Regions from separate parts of the Streptomyces sp. NBC_01445 genome, predicted to be linked through region 2. Evidence: riboswitches for the same ligand, from Rfam matches in the RefSeq annotation. Region 2 holds a riboswitch; each other region holds the start of a gene.

Region 1 (7,095 bases), 7.3 Mb from region 2:
GCACCCCTGGGGCCTGCGTCGGAGCCCCGCCCACCTGTCTGTCGCTGCGGCCCGACCGGTCACCCGTCACCGACGACCCGTTACGGTGGCCTGGCATCCGCGTCGCCCCGGCGCGCCTCCCCCGTCCGACCAGGAGCATCCCTCATGCCCGAGTCCGCCGTGTCCGCCCGCCCCGCACTGGCCAGGCCGGGCGCGGCGCCCGGCGACGTGGCCGCCGTCTGGTCCGTCGTGACCGGCATGTACGAGGCGTACGCCACCGGGGACCGCGCCCAGATCGACGCCCGGCTCGACCCGGAGGCGACGATCTGGGACCCGGCCGCCGAGCCGCTGCTGCTCGGCAAGCCGGACCTGGACCGGGTGCGGGACGAGCGGCCCGAGTCCGAGGACGGGCCCGTGGGGAGCGGGCTTCGCCCGTACGACCCGGTCGTCGACGTCTTCGGTGACACAGCGGTCCTGCGCTACTGGCTGCGCGTCGCATACGCGCCCGGCCCGGACGGCACCCCGCTCCGTCCCGAGCTGCTGCGGAACACGGCCGTCCTGCGCAAGGACCCCGCGGCCGGCCGCTGGCTGATCGTGCATCTCCACGAGGACGTACGGCAGGCGGGCGGCGCGCCCGAGACCGCCGTTTAGCGGGGCGCGCCGGTCTTCGTGGCCACCAGGAGGCGGCACCGGGGGCTGCCGTCGGAGCGCTCACCGAGTTCGGGCAGCGCCTGGAGCTCCACGTCGAAACCGGCAGCGACCAGCTCGCTCCGTACATCGCCGAGGCGGAAGCCGCGGTAGTACATGACGAAGGGTGGCCGCCACAGCGCGTTGCGGACCCGCATCGCGCCGTCGAAGGCCAGCATCGACCAGTAGCCGCGGGAGCCGGGCCGCGCGGGAGCCGGCACCGGGAACGCGAAGCGTCCGCCCGGCCTCAGCACGGAGTGGACCTGGGCGAACAGCGCGGGCCGCTGCCGTGCCAGGAAGTGGCCGAACGCCCCGAAGCAGACGACCAGGTCGAAGGCCGGCCCGAAGGGCAGCGCGAGGGCGTCGGCGCGCACCAGGTCCGCGCCGCTCGTGTGGGCCGCGCGGCCCGCCGTGAGCATGCCCGCGCTGATGTCGACCCCGACGGGCCGCTCGCGGCACACCTGCCGCAGCACGCCGAACCCCGCGCCGGTCCCGCAGCACAGGTCGAGTCCGCGCTCGAAGGGGCCCATGCGGCGCAGGGCACGGGTGACCGGTGCGAGGACCGACCGGGGCGTGCGGAACGGCGTGCGGTCGAACTTGGGGGCGAGCAGGTCGTAGCCGTGCTCGACGGAGGACAGCGCCTGGACGGCGAGCTCGCGGACGGTGGGGCCTTCGGGTGCGAACATCGTGGCTCAGCATAGGCCGCGCCTGGGGCCGCAGGGGCTGTGGTGATGGGTTCGAGCAGGGCTCCCGGGCCGGGTCGGCACCGCGGCCCGTGACGTAAGCCCTTGCGGGACGGCGCCCCCAGGGTGTTACAGTGCCAATGGCACGTGTGCTAGCCGCCTCTTCGGCGCCGGTGCCAGTCTCCCTCTCCGAATCGCCGCTACAGCGGGATTCGTCGAATCGATGTCAGCGATGCGCCAGGCGGCGCCGACGCGCCGTACCCCGCATCGCTTCTTCCCGGCCACAGGCTTCTCAGGGCTTTCACGGGCCTCTTCGCCCGCCCGCCTCGCGGGGCGTGCAGTCACCGCCCCGATCCCGCCGGATCCCACCTCACTCATGCTCTCGTACGAACGTCCTCGAAAGGACCGATTCCGATGACCACCACACTCGAACCCCCCACCACCACAAAGGCGTTCACGACGCAGCCGAAGGAGGTCGCGGTCCAGGCCGCGGGCGTCCTCGACACCTCGGGCAACGGGCCCGGGTTCCTGCGCCTCGCCGACCTCCTGCCGACGTCGCACGACGTCCAGGTTCCGACCGCCCTGATCCGCCGACTCGGCCTGCGCAAGGGCGACTTGATCCAGGGGACGTGCGGCAGGCTGCGTGTCCTCGCCGCGGTCGAGCGCGTCAACGGGCGCCCCGTCCAGGAGCTGCGCGGGCGGCCCGAGTTCGGTGAGCTCACTCCCCTGCACCCGCGGCAGCGCCTGCGTCTCGAAACCGCGAAGGGCGGCGTGACGCCCCGCGTCGTCGACCTGTTCACCCCCATCGGCAAGGGGCAGCGCGGGCTGATCGTGGCGCCGCCCAAGACCGGCAAGACGGTGCTGCTCCAGCAGCTCGCCGCGTCCGTCGCCACGAACCACCCCGAGGCCCATCTGATGGTGGTGCTCCTCGACGAACGGCCGGAGGAGGTCACCGACATGCGGCGCTCGGTGCGCGGCGAGGTCTTCGCCTCGACCTTCGACCAGCCCGCGAAGGCGCATATCGCGCTGGCCGAACTCGCCGTCGAGCGCGCCAAGCGGCTCGTCGAGGACGGCCGTGACGTCGTCATCCTCCTGGACTCCCTGACGCGCCTGTGCCGCGCCCACAACAACACGGCCTCGTCCGGCGGCCGTACGCTCAGCGGCGGTGTCGACGCCTCCGCGCTGATCGGCCCCAAGCGGTTCTTCGGCTCGGCGAGGCTCGCCGAGGAGGGCGGCTCGCTCACCATCCTCGCCACCGCGCTCGTCGACACCGGCTCCCGCGCCGACGACTACTTCTTCGAGGAGCTCAAGAGCACGGGCAACATGGAGATCCGTCTCGACCGCAGCCTCGCCGAGCGCCGGATCCACCCCGCCGTCGACCTCACCCAGTCCGGCACCCGTCGCGAGGAACTCCTCCTGCCTGAGGCCGAGTTGGCGGTCGTGCGCGGTCTGCGGCGGGCACTTCAGTCGCGGGACGGACACGCGGGGCTCGAGACGCTCGTCGAGCGGATCCGGCAGACACCGGACAACGCGACGTTCCTGCGGCAGGTGCAGTCCACCGTTCCCACCGCGTGAGACGGCGGCCGGCGTGCACCTCCCCGGGTCGATCGGCGCGACAGGATGCGTAATACTCTCACTATGACTTCGAGCATTACCACCGCGGGAAGCACGGGGAACGGCGGGACGGTCCGGGTGCGCCGGGCGACCGCCCGTGACGCCAAGCGGCTGACCCGGCTCGTCCGCACGTCGCGCGCCTACGAGGCCCCGTACGCGTCGATGGTGGCCGGCTACCGGGTGGGGCCCGACTACATCGAGGCCCATCGCGTCTTCGTCGCGGTCGGCGCCGATGACCTGGTGCTCGGTTTCTACGCGCTCACGCTGGTGCCTCCGGAGCTCGACCTGATGTTCGTCGCCGACGCGGCGCAGGGACTCGGCATCGGCCGGCTGCTCGTCAGCCATATGAAGGACGAGGCGCGCGCGGCGGGACTCACCTCGGTCCGCGTGGTCTCGCACCCGCCCGCCGAGGGCTTCTACCGCAGCGTGGGGGCCGTACCCACCGGCACGGCCGCCGCCAACCCGCCGGCCGTGATGTGGGACAGGCCCGAATTGGAGTTCCCGATAGGCTGACGCGCCCGCACTCCCGGGAGGACACTCGGGGTGGACGAGGAGGCCGGCTTGGACAACGAGGTCCGACACACCGACGCAGCCCACGGCACCGACGCGGTCCACGCGTTCGACGTCACCGTGGAGATCCCCCAAGGCTCCCGCAACAAGTACGAGATGGACCATTCCGTCGGCCGGATCAGGCTCGACCGGATGCTGTTCACCTCCACCCAGTACCCCGCGGACTACGGATACATCGAGGACACGCTCGGGCGCGACGGCGATCCGCTCGACGCGCTCGTCCTGGTGGGCGATCCGACGTTCCCCGGCTGCACCGTCGAGTGCCGCGCGATCGGCATGTTCGTGATGCGGGACGAGAAGGGCATGGACGAGAAGGTCCTGTGCGTGCCCGCGCACGATCCGCGCCATACCTCCGTGCAGGACATCGAGGACATCCCCGAGTTCGACCGCCTGGAGATCACGCACTTCTTCGAGGTCTACAAGGACCTGGAGCCCGGCAAGTCCGCCGAGGGCTCGCACTGGGAGGGGCGCGACCTCACGTACGCGGAGATCGCCGCCGCGCGCCGCCGGGCCAACGGCCAACGGGAGTCAACTGCCCGGTCATGAAACGACCGGGCTTGCTGCTCGAGTCATCACTGGCTGTGATGGGTTCGGCTGCGTCCAGGACTCACGCTATGAGGGTGAGTTCGGGGGCCGTTGACTGAGCCCCGCAGACCCACACGTACCACCCGCGGTGGGCGATGTTGTGGGACGCGTTGTAGTCCGCGTGCTCAACGAAGCCGCAGGACCTGCACGCGAACCGGGCCTGGGAGGGCCGGTTGCCGCGTGCGGTGTGATGGCACTGGGAGCATTCCTGGCTGGTGTATGCCGGATCGACGTAGACGACCGGCACCCCGGCCCGCTTCGCCTTGTAGCCGATGAACGAGCCGAGCTGGGCGAAGGGCCAGGAGTGGAGCGTGGTGCGTTGGGGCTTTCTCAGCCGTGCCCGCTCGCGGATGCCCGTGAGTGTCTCCAGGGCGATCCCGCGACCGGTGCGTTCAGCCTCCGCCACGATCCGCTTGCTGATCTTGTGGTTGATGTCCTTGGCGCGCCGGGCTTCCTTGCCCGCATGCCTCTTCGCCCGCCGCTTGGCGGACTTGGTGTGCTTCTTCTGCAGCTTGGAACGCAGCTTGCGATCCCGTTCCCGCTTGCGGTTGACGCGGCGACCGCAGTGTCGGGCCCCGTCGGAGGTGACCGCGATGTTCACGATCCCCAGGTCCACCCCGAGGAACCCGACCGGGTGGGCGTTCGTGGCGGCTTCGGCGATCTCGCAGGTCGCGATCAAGAACCACTTCCCGCCCTGGCACACCAGGTCGGACTCACCCTGGCGGTGCGCAGCCAGGACCTCCAGCTGCCCGGCCTGCCCGGTGAACGCCACGCCCTTCAGCCGGCCCGCCATGGACCAGATCGATACCGTGCGTGCCTGGTGCTGCCAGGACAGCATCCGGTCGTCGTAAGGCTGCGCCGCCTGGGGCCGGAAGACGACTGGCTTGCCCGAGGCGCGAGTGTGCCGCTTGGTCCCGGGCCGCCCGTAACGACCGTTGCGCAGGTTCGCCTTCAAGGTGGTGTAGGCATCGCAGGTCTTCTTGATGGCGTGCTGGGCGGCCTGCGCGCCCAGTTGCCACCTGGCCCGGATCTCGGCGTAGGTGTGCTTGCGGAGCTCCAGTGGACGTCGCGCGTTCTCCTCGAATGCAACCTCGGCCGCCCAGGTCGCCGCTTGGTTGCAGGCGTGCAGGGTGGCCTCAAGTGCCGCCGCCTGTACGGGCGTCGGCAGCAGCTTCACCCGCACCACCAGCTTCACGATCAGCGAACCTATACACCTGGACGAAGCCCCACCACACGTTCGCCCCACCTCACCCGAGCGAGCGAAACCTGCCCCGCCCCTGCCCGCGCACACCGCCGTAGCCCGGCTCCGCCGGAACGCCCCCGGCCGCTCCGCGGCCGTGATGGCCTGCGGCACGTCACGGCGACGCTCCGCGTCGCACCCCGTGGATGCGATTCCTCCCGGGCGCGAACGACCGGGGTTCCTCGCAAGAACCCGCTGAAGGACAGAGCAGCCGGCCACGACGGCGCGCACGTGTCAGTGCGCGCCGTCCGTCGCGCAGTGCTCGAGAAGGTCCGCGGTCGCCGCGTCGACGACGCGGTAACGCACGATCCTGCCCTCCTTCTCCCCCTCGACCACTCCGGCCGCGCGCAGCAGCCGCAGCGCCTGCGAGACCGCCGGGTCGTTCATGCCCGTCGCGACGGCGAGATCCGACACGGCCAGCGGCCCCGCCCGGTACAGCGCGAGGAGCAGCGCGAGGCGGCGGGGATCGGCGAGCAGGGAGAACCGGTCGGCCCAGGCGCGGACATGTCCTGGCTCACCGATGGCGGCGATGGCTTCGCAGACCCGGTGGCCGTCGATCGTGCGGCGGTCGGCGCGCTCGGCAGGGACGAGATGCATGGCCCTATCCTCGCAGCCACCGATGTGATCTTGAATACCCGCGCACACCTACGCAGCTGTGCAGCCTTGCAGGCGTCGCCGACCGGCCTCTACTGTGGGCGGGCCGTGGTGCTCGGGAATTCGGTGACGGTCCCTCAAAGGACTCAGACCGAAGCGGCCCTCGCCACTGTGATCGGGCCCCGGGTCCCTCGGCAACGAGACGACTCGGGACGCCTTGCCCCACTACGCCACTGGCTGCCGCGCGCAGCTGGGAAGGCAGGGGCGGACGCGGACACCCGTCAGCCAGGAGACCGGCCACGGCATCTCACGAAGTGATTCCACGAGGTGTTGGAGCGTGACCGCATGGCCCTGCCCGTAAAGTCCCCGGCGACCGGACGCGACGCGTTCCACTGGCGGCGCGAGGACACCGTCCGCACCGCCGGGCTCCTCGCGGTGATCGCCGCACTCCATGTCGTCGCGTTCGGCGTGCTGTTCCTGCTCGTCGTGCCGGAGCACTACGAGGTGGGGTCGAAGGCCTTCGGCATCGGCCTCGGCGTCACCGCGTACACCCTGGGGATGCGGCACGCGTTCGACGCGGACCACATCGCCGCGATCGACAACACCACCCGCAAACTGATGGCCGACGGCAAGCGCCCGGTGTCGGTGGGGTTCTGGTTCGCGCTCGGCCACTCCAGCGTCGTGGTCGTGCTCGCCGCGCTGATCGCCGGAGGCACCCAGCTCGCCGGGCGGATCATGAACGAGGGGTCCGCCACCCATCAGACGCTCGGCGTCATGGGCACCACCATCTCCGGGTCCTTCCTCTACCTCATCGCGGCGCTCAACCTCGTCGCCCTGGTGGGGATCCTGCGGGTGTTCCGGGCGATGCGCGCGGGCTCGTACGACGAGGCGGAGCTCGAACAGCACCTGGATTCACGGGGGTTCATGAACCGGGTCCTCGGCCGGTTCACCAAGTCCATCACCCGCCCGGGCCAGATGTACCCGCTCGGCTTCCTCTTCGGCCTCGGCTTCGACACGGCGACCGAGGTCACGCTGATGGTGATGGCGGGCAGCGGCGCGGCGGCCGGACTGCCCTGGTACGCGATCCTGTGCCTGCCGCTCCTGTTCGCCGCCGGTATGAGCCTGTTCGACACCCTGGACGGG
Region 2 (7,095 bases):
CCGGTCGCTGCGGGAGGCCCGGTTCGATGACGGGTGTGCGCTCGACGCGAGCGCCGCGGCACGGACCCGGGCGGCGGCGGGTTCCCTGCCCGCGGCCGAGCGGCTACTGGTCTCCCCCACGGTGCGCTGCCGGGAGACGGCGACGGCCCTCGGACTCGTCGCTGTCGAGGCCCCGGAGCTGGCCGGGCTGGACGTGGGCCGTTGGCGGGGCCTGACGCTCGACGAGGTGAGCGCCGAGGACCCGGTCGGCATCGCCCTCTGGCTCTCCGACCCCGGCGCCGCGCCACACGGCGGGGAGTCCGTACGTGCCCTGTGCGCACGGGTAGCTCGCTGGCTGGACTCTTCGGCGGAGCTCGACGGCCGGACGCTCGCCGTTGTGGAGCCGGAGGTGGTGAGGGCGGTGGCCGTCACGATCCTCGACGCGCCCGGATCGGCGTTCTGGCGGCTCGACGTACCGCCCCTGACCGCGACCGATGTCAGCGGGCGCTCCGGGCGCTGGAACATTCGGCTCGGACGGGCCATCGGCCCGTCGGAGGACGGCTCCGGGAGCTGACCCGAAGTGGACCACCTGCTCACCGCTGCCCCTACTGGCTCTACGGTGAGCAGCACTCCTCTCCAACTTCCCCCGGCGGCAGGCCCGTTGACACCCGATGCCGCAGGAGCAGTGCCGCCAGCGCGCATCGCAGGCAGTCGCTGTCCGTCGCTCCCGGAGGTTCGTCCGCCTCGCCGTCCGGCCCTCCGCTCCCCCGTCGGGACCTAGGGCCGTGGCACCCGTGCGACGGGCAGCCGACCAGTGACTCGATCTCCCTCAGCAGCTCCTCGCTCTCCTTCGCCCGCTGCGCCAGGACTCGTACACGCGCGCTCTGACCGCCGATCTGCCGTCTGCTGGCGATCAGTTGCTCGTACTCCTCCAGGGTCAGCGCGACCGCCTCGCGGCCGCCGAGTGTGATGTGGCGCGGTTGGGGCTGTCTGGCCACGCGGGTCTCCGCCCTCGGAAGAAAGCGAGAGGGCCGACCGGATGGTTCCGGCGGCCCTCTGCGCTTGATCGCCTGTCTGGGTCCGGGCTGTGGCGCGGTTCTCTCAGTGGGGTACGGGAGTTGCCTTGCCGGACGCGACGGCCTCGGTGCGCGGGGCGAGCTGACGCTGTGCCAGTTCACCGAAGATCAGGCCGAATCCGGTCCACATGGTGAGCTGGATGGCGAGGGCCGAGGTGCGGAACCGCCACAGCAGTGTGGCGGGGAAGTCCTTCGGCACCTCGTTGATGACTGGCAGGAACGCGTATGCGAGCCCGATCGTGAGGACGAAGAACGCGACCGCGGCCACGGTGGCGTACCAGGTGCCCAGGCGGGGAGCGAGCCGCTTCCCGATGATCACCGCGGCGACGGCGAGGAGCACGCTGAGCACCATCATCAGGAAGTACAGCGTCGTGCGCTTGCTGATGGTGCCGGGGTCCCCGACGGACGGCGGGTTGGCGGGGTACTTCAGGAACGGCACGACGTACACGGCGAGCAGGGCCGTGCCGGAGAGCAGGAGTGCCGTGGCCCGGGGTGTGAACCGGCCGACGCGGCCGAGCGCGAAGCAGTACGCGAGGGCGGCGATGCCGCCGAAAGCGATGCCGTAGAGCAGGATGCCGGTGGCGAGGCCGCCGGTGGACTGCATGCTGCGGCTGACGAGTTCGACCTCGTGGTGGTGCGCGGGTGCGTGGGCCTCCTCGTAGCCGATGGCGCTGTCGACGCTGGGTTCGCCGAGGAGGTAGGCGACGATCAGGGCGAGCAGACCGGCGCCGAGGCCGGCGAGCATGCCGCGTACGAGAAGATTTCTCACTGTTGCGGAGTTCATGAGCTTTGCGGCGTCCCTCGTCAGTGGCAGGGGAAGCCGAGCAGGTGGCGGGCGTCGTGCACCCATTCATGAACGCCCTCGCCGGAGACGACGGCCGTGGCGCCCTGCTCGGCGCCGACGAAGTAGAGAAGGACCAGCATCAGGATGCCGAAGAAGACCGCCCAGGGGGCAATCGCCTTCAGGGGCAGCGCTGCGGGAAGAACGGGGGTGGTGGCTGTCGGCTGAGCGACGGTCTGCGCCATGGCAGGGCCTCCTCTGGGAGTTCGCGTCCCATCTCGGTGGTGCACAAGTACGACAGCTGCGGGTCTGACTCGCGAGGTCCTTGCCCGTCCGGGCGAGTAGCTCGTCTCACAGTGGCGCGACCGTGCCGGATTCCCACCGGCTTCCGCGCTGCCATCGTCAATATCGGTCAGACCGTACCGCGTAAGGGGCGCACGGCCAAGACCGGGCCGTGCGCAGTGATCTTGGTCATGGCCGCTGCCACGCAGCCCTGGTGCGCGGTATGGCAGTGCCGTCTCAGGGAGCGGACGTTCTCAGGAAGCGGATGTACGGGCGCTCCCCCGGCTCGGTGGCCGGGAAGACGGTCGCGCGCACTCCGTAGACCCTCGCTATGAGGTCTTCGGTGAGTACGTCTTCCGGGGCGCCGGCGGCGACCACACGTCCTTGCCTGAGCACGACGAGCTGGTCGCAGTACATCGCGGCCAGATTGAGGTCGTGCAGGGCGATCACGCTGGTCAGTCGGAGTTCGGCGAGCAGGTCGAGGAGGTCCAGCTGGTGCTGGATGTCCAGGTGGTTGGTCGGCTCGTCCAGGAGGAGTTCGCGTGGCCGCTGTGCGAGGGCCCGGGCGATCTGGACGCGCTGGCGCTCGCCGCCGGACAGGGTGTGCCAGTGCCGGTGCGCGCGGTCGGTGAGATCGGTGCGGGCGAGGGCGGAACGTACGGCTTCCTCGTCCTGGGCCGACGGGGGCATCCAAGCCCTGCGGTGCGGGACGCGGCCCAGACGCACGACGTCGCCGACCGTCAACTCGACCTGTGTGTCCGCCTGTTGCTCGACCACGGCGATGCGGCGTGCGAACTCCCTGCGGCCCACGGTACTCAGCGGTGAGCCGTCCAGGGTCACCACTCCGGCCTGGGGCGTGAGGATGCCCGCGAGCAGCCGCAGGAGTGTGGTCTTGCCCGAGCCATTGGGTCCGATGAGGCCCGTGATACCTCCGGGGGCCGGGTGCACGCTCACGCCGTCCAGGATGAGGTGCCCGCCGGTCTCGCGACGGACTCGGTCGGCCCGCAGCCCGTCGGCGACGGCTGGGCCGGCGGTGGCTGGGCCAGGAGCGGGTGTGCCGGTTGCGGGTACGCCGGTGGCGGGCTGGGTCATCGGCGCAGGCTCCGGGTGCGGTACAGGACGAGGACGAAGGCCGGTACGCCGATCAGCGAGGTCACCACACCGACCGGCACCTCCTGCGGGTCGAGGACGGTGCGGGCGAGCGTGTCCACCCACACGAGGAAGACCGCGCCGGCCAGGGCCGTCACCGGCAGCAGCCGGGCGTGGCCCGGACCGGCCAGGGCACGCGCCGCGTGCGGCAGCACCAGGCCGACGAAACCGATCGCACCGGCCGAACTGACCAGGGCGGCCGTGAGCAGGGCGGTCGTGCACAGCAGGACCAGACGCGTACGTGCCACGTTCACGCCGAGGGACGCGGCGGCGTCCTGCCCGAACGCGAAGGCGTCGAGCGTACGGGCGTGTCCGACGCAGATCACGAGCGTCGCCACGAGCAGCACCAGGCACATCCGGACGTCGGTCCAGCCCGCCCCGCTGAGCGAGCCGAGGAGCCAGAACAGGACGCCGCGCGTCGTCTCGGCGTCCGCCGCCGTCAGCACGACGACGGAGGTCAGTGCGGAGAACAACTGCATGGCGGCCACCCCGGACAGCACCACGCGGTCGGTGGAACCGCCGAGGGCCTGGCTGAGCGCCAGTACCAGCGCGAAGGAGACCACCGCGCCGAGGAAGGCACCGCCCGAGACCGACAGGGCGCCGCCGCCGACGCCGAGTACGACGACCAGGACCGCGCCGGTCGAGGCGCCCGAGGAGACGCCGAGGACGAAGGGATCGGCGAGCGGGTTGCGCAGCAGCGACTGCATCACGGCGCCGCACACCGCGAGCCCCGCGCCGCACACGGCGGCCAGCAGGGTGCGCGGCAGCCGCAGGTTCCACACGATGCCGTCGCGGATGGGGGTCAACTCCGGTTCGCCCAGGCCGAGATGGGAGACCACGGCGGACCAGACATCGGTCATGCCGATGTCGGCCGGACCGATGGTGATGGCCAGGGCCACGGAGGCGATGAGCACCGCGAAGCCCGCCGGCCAGGCGAGCACGCCGCGCACCGCATGTGGACGCTTCCCGGTGGCCGGAGACGGCGCCGCTTCCACGCTCATCCCGCGAGACCGAACGCCCGTAGTTTCGCGGCGATCTGCTCCACGCCTTCCACCGTACGGATGGTCGGGTTCATGGCCTGCCCGCTGAGCAGCACGTACCGCTTCTTCTTCACCGCGGTCATGTTCTTGGTCACGGCGTTGGACTCGAGGAACTCGATCTTCTTGGCGGCGGATTCGGCGGTCTGCGAGCGGCGCGTCAGGTCGCCGATGACGAGCACGTCCGGGTCCCGGTCGGCGACCGTCTCCCAGTTGATCTGGGGCCATTCGTCGCGGGTGTCGTCGAAGACGTTCTTCGCTCCCACCTCACGGGTGATGACGCCGGGCGCGCCGCAACAGCCCGCCATATAAGGGGAGTCGGAGTTGGCGAACCAGTACAGGAGAGTCGTCCGGGAGGCGTCGATGCCGCCGGTGGCCTTCTTCACTCGGTCCTTGAGTGCGGAGACGAGCCGCTCACCCCGCTCCGGCACATCGAAGACCGCGGCGAGGTCGCGGACCTCGCCGTAGACGGTCTCCATGCTCAGGGTCCTGGTGCGGGCGCCGTCGCCGCCGCCGCTGTTGTCCTTGCCGACACAGTCGGAGGGCGAGAGATACGCCGGTACGCCCAGCTTCTCGAACTGGTCGCGCGGCGCCACTCCGCCCTTGCTCAGCGTGGCGCCGAACGACGCGGCGACGAAGTCGGGTTCGGCGTCCAGGACCTTCTCGAAGGACGGGTAGCGGTCGGCGAGCCGCTGGACCTTCGCGTTCTCCTTCTCAAGTCCCTTCATCACAGGGTCCGTCCAGGTCCCCGTGCCGGCCATGCGATCGCCGAGGCCGAGGGCGAGCATGATCTCGGTCGAGCCCTGGTCGAGGGAGACGGCACGCTCGGGCGCCGCTTTCACCTCGACCCGCGTACCGCAGTTGTCGAGTGCGACGGGATATCCGGCGGCACTGCCCTTGGCTGCCGGTGTGCGGGCGGAGCCGCCGCTGCCGCATGCGGCCAGCATCAGCATCCCGGCCAGGCAGAGCGCGGCGTGGGGTATGAGGCGGCGCGAGCCGCGGCGTGTGGCGGGGTACGCGAAGAGCACGGGGACTTCCTCGATGTCGAGGGCTCATGCGCGGAGCCCGGTCGCACGGTCTCCCCCGCCGCCCCGACCGGAGCCCGCGAAGGCTGCCAGCAGGTCTTCGGACTCGGGGTCACGCGGACGGTGCGCCTTCCCGGACCGCGTGCGGTCCAGTGGCCGATGCCCCGCCCGTCGCCCTCACCGCTGCGCGTCAGCTCCGGATTCGCACCGGATTCCCTGACACATACCTGTCCAAGATCCCGCAATGCGGGGCAGACGGGCATGAGTTCGACTGGCCTTGGAAAGCTACCACGCCGCCCGAAATCAGACGGCGGCCCCTTCTCCGAGGGTGTCCGCGGTGCGGGGCGGGCTCGCGCAGGAACGTCCCGCGTGCGTAGGGTGACCGGTGCAGTTGGTTCGCCCCGTCCGCCAGGCGGGAGCGTCGTAAGAGGGAACCCGGTGGGAATCCGGGACTGCCCCGCAGCGGTGAGCTGGAACGACCGCCGTCACACGCACTGGCCCGATGGATCGGGCTGGGAAGCGACGGCCAGTAGGTGTCCGCCCGACATCGGGTGGACGTGCCCGCGAGTCCGAAGACCTGCCCGTTGCCCGCGCGTGAACCATTCGCACGCGGATATCCCGGTGACCTCGTGGGCGGGTCGGCGTACACACCGAACGGGCGCGCGTGCCCTGCCGTACGCGACCGCGCCGTCCGGTCCGTGTCACCCTTCGCGCTCTCGTCCCCTCTCCGGGATCTCAGGGATTCATCTCGCGAAGGAGATCTCCGTGACCACCGATACCGCAGCCGCGGCAGCACGGGCCACCGTGTACGGCTACCCCCGCCAGGGCCCTGCCCGCGAACTCAAGAGGGCCGTCGAGGGCTACTGGAAGGGCCACGTCGGCGCCGACGCCCTCCGCTCGACCGCCGCCGGCCTGCGCCGCGCGAACTGGCACGAACTCGCCGACGCGGGCATCGGCGAAGTACCCACCGGCGACTTCTCGTTCTACGACCACGTCCTGGACGCCACCGTCATGGTCGGCGCCATCCCCGAGCGGCATCGCCCGGCCGTCGAGGCCGACGCGCTGGACGGCTACTTCGCCATGGCGCGCGGCACGCAGGACGTGGCGCCGCTGGAGATGACGAAGTGGTTCGACACCAACTACCACTATCTCGTACCGGAGTTGGGCCCAGGAACCGTGTTCACGGCCGACTCGGCCAAGCAGGTCGCCGAGCTCAAGGAGGCCCTCGCCCTGGGTCTGCCGGCCCGGCCCGTGCTCGTCGGCCCGGTCACCTATCTGCTGCTCGCCAAGCCCGCGCCCGGGGTGGCCGCCGACTTCGAGCCGCTGACCCTGCTCGACCGTCTGCTGCCGGTCTACGCCGAAGTCCTCGCCGACCTGCGCGAGGCGGGCGCCGAGTGGGTACAGCTCGACGAACCCGCCCTCGTCCAGGACCGCACGCCGGCCGAGCTGAACGCCGCCGGGCGCGCCTACCGCGACCTCGGCGCCCTCACCGACCGGCCCAAGATGCTGGTCGCCTCGTACTTCGACCGGCTCGGCGATGCCCTGCCCGTCCTGGCGGGAGCGCCGGTCGAGGGGCTCGCGCTCGACTTCACCGAGGCTGCCGCCGCCAACCTGGACGCCCTTGCCGCCGTCGGCGGGCTGCCCGGCAAGCGCCTGGTCGCGGGCGTCGTCAACGGCCGCAACATCTGGGTCGACGACCTGGAGAAGGCGCTGGCCACGCTCGGCACCCTGCTCGGCCTGGCCGACCGGGTCGACGTGGCCGCGTC
Region 3 (7,095 bases), 6.1 Mb from region 2:
GCCGAGGACCGCGTCGGGCGCACAACTCCCGCTCAGGCCGAGGCCCTTGCCCGGCAGCCACTCCATGGTGCCGTGCTTGCCCATGTGGATGACGGCGTCCGCGCCGAAAGAGTTCTCCAGCCAGCGGTACGCGGCCATGTAGTGGTGCGACGGCGGCATGTCCGGGTCGTGGTAGATCGCGATCGGGTTCTCGCCGAAGCCGCGCGGCGGCTGGATCATCACGACGACGTTGCCGAACTGGAGCGACGCGAGCACGATGTCGTCGCCGTCGACGTAGAGGGAGCCCGGCGGCTCGCCCCATGCCTCCAGCATCCCGTCGCGCAGCTCGGGCGCCAGCTTGTCGAACCAGGCGCGGTAGTCGGCGAGCGGCACGCGCGCGGGCGCCGACGCCAACTGGTCCTCGGTGAGCCACTCGACGTCGTGGCCGCCCGCCTCGATGAGCCGGTGGATCAGCTCGTCACCGTTGTCGGGGTAGCCGTGGACTCCGTAACCGGCCTCGCGCAGCGCGTCCAGGACGCGGACGGCGGAGGCCGGCGTGTCGAGGCCCACCGCGTTGCCGACCCGCGAGTGCTTGGTCGGGTAGGCCGTGAAGACGACGGCGAGCTTCTTCTCGCCGTTCGGCTTGTGGCCGAGACGCGCGTGGCGTACGGCGATTCCGGCGACGCGCGCGGCCCGCTCGGGGTCGGCCGCGTACACCGGGACGCCGTCGGGGCCCTCCTCCTTGAAGGAGAACGGCACGGTCACGATCCGGCCGTCGAACTCGGGGATCGCGACCTGCATCGCCGCGTCCATCGGCGACAGGGCGGCGTCCGACGCCTCCCAGGCCGCCTTCGACGACGTGAGGCAAAGACCCTGCAGGACGGGGATGTCGAGGTCGGCGAGCGCGCCGATGTCCCAGGCCTCCTCGTCGCCGCCCGCGGACGCCTGCGAGGCGTGCGTGCCGCCCGCCGCGAGCACGGTCGCGACCAGGGTGTCGGCCTCGCCGAGCAGCTCGTACAGGCCGGGGTCGGCGCCGCGCAGCGAACCGCAGTACACCGGAAGGGCGTTGACGCCGCGCGCCTCGATCGCGTCGCACAGCGTGTCCACGAACGCGGTGTTCCCGGACAGCTCGTGGGCGCGGTAGAAGAGCACGCCGACCGTCGGGCGGCCCTCGACGCGGGCACGGCGGCCGTGCACCCCGTATTCGGGCATCTTCTGCGGCTCGGCGCTGTGCCGCTCCTGCGTGCTCCCGGCCCGGCCGTGCCCGCCCCGCAGCACGTCCTGGACGAGGAAGCGGGCCAGCTCGACGAGGTTGCCGGGACCGCCCTCGACGAGATAGCGCAGCGCCTCGGCCACGGCGCCCGCGTGCACGGTCGACTCGGCCATCAGCTCCGCGTCCGGGACGCTCTCGCCGCCGAGCAGGACCGTCGGTACGCCGGACGCCTTCAGCGCCGCGAGCCCGTCCTCCCAGGCGCGCTTGCCGCCGAGGAGCCGTACGACGGCGATGTCCACGCCGTCGAGCAGCTCCGGCAGCTCGCTCTGCACGTCCACGCGGGTCGGGTTCCCGATCCGGTAGGGGGCGCCGGAGGCCCGGGCCGCCAGCAGATCGGTATCTGCGGTCGACAACAACAACACTGTGCTCATGCGGGCGCTCCCGGTGGAATGAAAGGCAGTCCTGACGGAGCGCCGGACTCGATGAGCCGCCACAGCGCGTCCGTGTCCGCGTGTTCTTCGATCAGATCGCCGAGCCGGTCGAGCTGCTCCTCGCGCAGCGCGCCGAACGACGTGTCGGGCGCCGGTACGAAACGGCGGCCCGCGGCGGCCGCGACCTCGCGCAGGAACGCCCGGCGGAAGCCGTCCGCCTCCAGCGAGCCGTGCCAGTGCGTGCCCCAGACGGAGCCGACGCGGCATCCGTCCAAGAAGGCTTCTCCGCCGGTGACCTCGGCGACCCCGTGATGGATCTCGTAACCGTCGACGCGCTCGCCGAGCGCCTCGCCGACGGGCCGGGCGAGGGTCTTCTCGCGCTCGAACCGCACCCGTACGGGCAGCAGTCCGAGCCCGTCCACGGCGCCCAGGCGCGACTCGACGTCGTCCTCGATGCGCTCGCCGAGCACCTGGAAGCCGCCGCAGATCCCGAGGACCGGCCGGCCCTCGGCGGCCCGGCGCGCGAGGGCGTCGGCGAGGCCGCGCTCGCGCAGCCACTGAAGTGCCTTGACGGTGCCGCGCGTTCCCGGCACGACGACCAGGTCCGCGTCGACGAGCTCCTCGGCCCGGTCGACGAACCGCACGACGACGCCCGGCTCCGCGGCCAGGGCGTCCACGTCGGTGAAGTTCGACATCAGCGGGACGGCGCAGACGGCGACGCGCAACACGTCCTCGCCGACCGGGGCCGCGGTCTGCGACTCGCGCACGGAACCGCGCAGCGACACGCGCAGCCCGTCCTCCTCGTCGATGCCGAGGCCGTGCTGGAAGGGGAGAACCCCGTACGTGGGGCGCCCGGTCAGATCCTTGAGCATGTCGAGGCCGGGCTCGAGGAGCGAGACGTCCCCGCGGAACTTGTTGACCAGATAGCCGGCCAGCAGCTCCTGGTCCTCGGGAGCGAGCAGCGCCGTCGTGCCGAAGAACGACGCGAAGACGCCGCCGCGGTCGATGTCGCCGACCACGAGCACGGGCAGCCGCGCGGCCCGGGCGATCCCCATGTTGACGATGTCGGTGCGGCGCAGGTTGATCTCGGCGGGAGAGCCCGCCCCTTCACAGATCACGGCGTCATAGCTGCCCCGGAGTTCCTCCAGGCATCCCACGACGGTGTCCAGAAGTGCCGCCTGCCGTCCCCCGTGCAGCGCCTTCCCGGGGGACGACCCCCCGGACCCCCCGAAGAACCCCCGGGCACTCAACTCGCCCACCGGCTTGCCCATGAGCACCACCTGGCTGCTCCGGTCACTGCCCGGCTTCAGCAGCACGGGGTTCATCAGGGCGCTCGGCTCGACGCGGGCGGCCTGCGCCTGCATGGCCTGCGCCCGCCCGATCTCGGCGCCCTCGCGCGTCACGAAGGAGTTGAGGGACATGTTCTGCCCCTTGAACGGCGCGACCTTCACCCCCTGCCGCACCAGCCACCGGCAGATCCCCGCGGTGACGACGCTCTTCCCGGCATCGGACGTGGTCCCTGCCACCAGCAGTCCGCCACCACTCACGACTTTCCCCTCCGCAACAGTGCCCGCCCCGCGACACACACGCCGAGGGCCAGCCAGCTCACGCGCCGCGAGAGCCGCGCCGCCCGCTCGACGTCGGCGGTCTCCACGGCCCGGCCCGACGCGTTCAGTACGGGCCGGTGCTCGACCCGCCCGCCGTACGACAACGTGCCCCCGAGCCGCACTCCGAGCGCCCCCGCGAACGAGGCCTCGACGACACCGGCGTTGGGGCTCGGGTGCAGCCGCGCGTCCTCGCGCCACGCCGTGAGCGCGCCGCGCGGACGGCCGCCCGCGACAGCGGCGAGCACGCCGGTCAGCCGCGCCCCCGGCCAGCCCGCCACGTCGTCGAGGCGCGCGGAGGCCCAGCCGTAGCGGCGGTACCTGGCCGACTTGTGCCCGACCATGGCGTCCAGCGTGTTCACGGCGCGGAACGCGACGAGCCCGGGGATGCCGGCGACGGCGCCCCACACGAGCGCGCCCACGACGGCGTCGGAGGTGTTCTCGGCGACGGACTCGACGACGGCCCGCGCGATCCCGTCCGCGTCCAGGGCCTGCGGGTCGCGCCCGCACAGATGCGGCAGCCGCTCGCGCGCCGCGTCCACGTCACCGGCGGCCAGCGCGCCCCCGATGGCGCGCGCCTCGCGGCCCAGCGACGTACCGCCGACGACCGCCCAGGTGGCGGCGGCGGTCAGCGCGATGGAGGCGGCGGGGGAGCGGCGCACGGCGCGCGCGGCGAGGCCACCGGCGACGGCGGCGCCTCCGGCGCACACAGCGGTGTGCACGGCGCCCCACCCGCGGTGGTCACGCCACAGCACGCGCTCGACGGCGCCCGCGGCCCGCCCGAACGCGGCGACCGGATGCCCGCGGCGCGGATCGCCGATCAGGAGGTCACCGAGGAGTCCGGCGGCGCTGCCGTACGCGAAGACGCGCTCGGCCCGCACGGTCAGCCCGCCGCTACGGCGAGGGGAACCCTTGTACTCGTTCTCGGCGGGAGCACCCGCAACTGGCAGCCGCGCATGGCGATATGTCCTCACTCAGGGTGTCCACGCCCTGGTTGGAAGAGACCGGCGGCGAGAGTTCCTGGCTCGCGGGGATCACTCCCCGGTGACAGTGGCGGGACCGCGCCGGATTCGCACCGGCTTCCTCTCCTGCTGCCGTAGATGGCCCCGGAAGTCCACCACGCCCCGCGAACGCCCGTCAACTTGCCGTTGACCTGCGAAGGGAGAGTGTGCTGAGGCCCACACGAAGCGGGGTGCGGGACGCCTTCGCGTCCCGCACCCCGCACTCCTGCCGGTTACCTCCGGTCAGGCGACGATCAGGAAGATCCCGTACCCGACGGCCGCCGCGCACAGGGCGAAGCAGGCGTACGCGCCGGAGACGGCCAGCGCCGCCGAGTTGCCCTGGGCCGCCGCCGACTCCCGCTTGGTGAGGCCGACGATGCCGAGGGTGAACAGGCCCACGAGGGCCACCGTGATCACGAGGCTGACTCCGAACACGGAGCCGAGTGCTGCCCAGTCGATGTGCATAGCGCTGCTGCTTCCTTAGACCGTGGCCGGGCGCGCGGGCTCCGCCGAGGGCGGGGCGGGCGAGGCGGGGATGGTGGTCTTCACGTCGGTGGCCAGGTCCGCGACCGTGCCGGCGGGCGGCGGGGTGACGGCCGCGATCGCGGTGGTCACGACGCCGGCGGGCTCGTCCGGGACGTCGACGCCGTCGATGTCGTCGTCCGTGACGTTCGTGTGGTCGATCGAGTTGCGCCGGGACAGCGCCCAGATGGTGCCCGCGCCGGCGATCAGGAGCAGCGCGGTGACGGCGACGCCCCACGAGCCCTGCTTGGTGAGGAACTCGGCGCCCGCGCCGACCAGACCGGCGGCCGGCAGGGTCAGGCCCCAGGCGATGAACATGCGGGTCGCGGTCGACCAGCGGACGACGCCGCCCTTGCGGCCGAGGCCCGAGCCCATGACGGCGCCGGAGCAGACCTGCGTCGTGGAGAGCGAGAAGCCGATGTGTGAGGAGGCGAGGATCGCGGTCGCGGCGCTGGTCTGGGCGGCGAAGCCCTGCTGCGGCGCGAGGTCCGTGAGGCCCTTGCCCATGGTGCGGATGATGCGCCAGCCGCCGAGGTAGGTGCCGAGCGCGATGGCCGCACCGGCCGAGACGATGACCCACATCGGGGGGTTGGCGCCGGGGCTGAGGACGCCGCCCGTGATCAGGGCGAGCGTGATGATGCCCATCGTCTTCTGCGCGTCGTTCGTGCCGTGCGCCAGCGAGACCAGGCCCGCGGAGGCGATCTGCCCGGCGCGGTAGCCCTTGGCGGTCGCCTTCTGGTCGGTCTTGCTGCCTATCCGGTACGTGAGCCGGGTGGCCAGCATCGCGGCGATGCCCGCCACGAGCGGCGCGGCGACGGCCGGGAGCAGGATCTTCGTGACGACGGTGCCGCCGTTGATCGACGACCAGCCCATCGACATCACGGCGGCGCCGATGAGGCCGCCGAAGAGCGCGTGGGACGAGCTGGAGGGGAGGCCCACCAGCCAGGTCAGGAGATTCCAGAGGATGGCGCCCACCAGCGCCGCGAAGATGACCTCGGTCTTGAGTCCGTCCTCGTTGATGATGCCGCCGGAGATCGTCTTGGCGACCTCCACGGAGAGGAAGGCTCCGACGAGGTTCAGCACGGCGGACATGGCCACCGCCGTCTTGGGCTTGAGAGCGCCGGTCGAGATGGTGGTGGCCATCGCGTTGGCTGTGTCGTGGAAACCGTTCGTGAAGTCGAACACGAGAGCGGTAACGATCACGATCCCGAGGAGAAGCGTGATGTGTTCCATTTACCCAGGCTTCTGTTGGACGTCAGTGGCTCGGCGACCGTAGGCAATCTGAGTGAACGGAAGATGAACTGGGGCGGGCGGTGCGGTGACTCGAAGCGGAGTGCCGCCACTCCGTTGGAAACGGGGTGGCGGCGCGGGGTCGTTCGCGAAGCGGAACGGTGGCTCAATCAAGCGGAAGTAAGCCTTCCGCTAGCCGCGGGCGAACCTCCGCAACTGCGTCTGTGAACCGTTGAAGAGATTCTGGTCACCCGGCAGTCCGCCGCTGTTGTCGTACTGCCAGAACGTCCAGTACGACCAGCCCGACGGCAGCGCCCCGGCGGACTCGTCGTAGCGGGCGAGCCATAGCGCGTGGTTGCCCGCGAAGGCCGTGCTGTTGCCCGTGCAGTTCTTCCACCAGCGGTAATTGGTGTAGATCACCGGCCGGCGGCCCGTCCTGCGCCGCACCTCGTCGCTGAACGACCTGATCCAGGAGATCATCTTCCCCTTGCTCAGGCCGTAGCACTTCTTCGAGCTGTACGGGTTGTACTCGATGTCGAGCGCCGGCGGCAGCGTCCAGCCGTCCGCCCGCCACCCGCCCCCGTTGCGCACGAAGTACGAGGCCTGCGTCCGGCCGGACGACTTGTTCGGGAGCGCGAAGTGGTACGCGCCGCGGATGATGCCCGCGCTGCGCGCTCCGTTGTACTGCCGGCTGAAGTAGGGATTGCGGTAGGTGGTGGACTCGGTCGCCTTGACGTAGACGAACCGTGCGCCCTTGCTCTTGGCCTTCTGCCAGTCGACGTTCTTCTGGTGCGACGAGACGTCGTGCCCCTTGGTGCCGCCCGCCGCGGACGCCGGAGCCTGTGCGAGAGCGGTCCCCCCGAACGTCAGGGCGGCGAGTGATGTCGCGGCCGCGATGTGCGCGCGGCGACGGGACGGTTTGTGACCACGAGCCATATTTCCCCCCGGAATGGCGACGTGCATGACAAATCCCACCGGAGGCTACCGGAAGATCCCTCTGAGCCCGTCGGTCTCCAGCCAATCGTTTCCAGGCGGGCATTCATGCCCATTCGTGCGCTTCCGGACTCCTCGGATCCGCACTGAAGTGCCCAGGCGCCACGATCCGCGCGGGCCCG

The links. A riboswitch is a leader RNA that binds a small molecule or an ion and turns the genes downstream of it on or off. The one in region 2 is predicted to bind cobalamin.
Region 1: another riboswitch for cobalamin. It lies ahead of OG574_RS40380 (HoxN/HupN/NixA family nickel/cobalt transporter); the one in region 2 lies ahead of OG574_RS07130 (ABC transporter substrate-binding protein).
Region 3: another riboswitch for cobalamin. It lies ahead of OG574_RS34535 (cobalamin biosynthesis protein); the one in region 2 lies ahead of OG574_RS07130 (ABC transporter substrate-binding protein).

What each region holds. Positions count from the first base shown of each region.
Region 1 covers NZ_CP109485.1:8,850,049-8,857,143, reverse strand. The annotation lists gene OG574_RS40415 (DUF4440 domain-containing protein) at 145-630, shown strand; gene OG574_RS40410 (class I SAM-dependent methyltransferase) at 627-1,352, opposite strand; gene rho (transcription termination factor Rho) at 1,764-2,924, shown strand; gene OG574_RS40400 (GNAT family N-acetyltransferase) at 2,988-3,476, shown strand; gene OG574_RS40395 (inorganic diphosphatase) at 3,525-4,079, shown strand; gene OG574_RS40390 (RNA-guided endonuclease InsQ/TnpB family protein) at 4,141-5,313, opposite strand; gene OG574_RS40385 (ArsR/SmtB family transcription factor) at 5,593-5,955, opposite strand; cobalamin riboswitch at 6,045-6,268, shown strand; gene OG574_RS40380 (HoxN/HupN/NixA family nickel/cobalt transporter) at 6,298-7,095, shown strand, end outside.
Region 2 covers NZ_CP109485.1:1,503,786-1,510,880, forward strand. The annotation lists gene OG574_RS07105 (histidine phosphatase family protein) at 1-553, shown strand, start outside; gene OG574_RS07110 (CbtA family protein) at 1,081-1,839, opposite strand; gene OG574_RS07115 (CbtB domain-containing protein) at 1,860-2,081, opposite strand; gene OG574_RS07120 (ABC transporter ATP-binding protein) at 2,356-3,210, opposite strand; gene OG574_RS07125 (FecCD family ABC transporter permease) at 3,207-4,268, opposite strand; gene OG574_RS07130 (ABC transporter substrate-binding protein) at 4,265-5,257, opposite strand; cobalamin riboswitch at 5,404-5,601, opposite strand; cobalamin riboswitch at 5,705-5,928, shown strand; gene metE (5-methyltetrahydropteroyltriglutamate--homocysteine S-methyltransferase) at 6,095-7,095, shown strand, end outside.
Region 3 covers NZ_CP109485.1:7,590,252-7,597,346, forward strand. The annotation lists gene cobN (cobaltochelatase subunit CobN) at 1-1,623, opposite strand, end outside; gene OG574_RS34530 (cobyric acid synthase) at 1,620-3,170, opposite strand; gene OG574_RS34535 (cobalamin biosynthesis protein) at 3,167-4,108, opposite strand; cobalamin riboswitch at 4,220-4,361, opposite strand; gene OG574_RS34540 (hypothetical protein) at 4,472-4,693, opposite strand; gene OG574_RS34545 (inorganic phosphate transporter) at 4,709-5,983, opposite strand; gene OG574_RS34550 (lysozyme) at 6,173-6,916, opposite strand.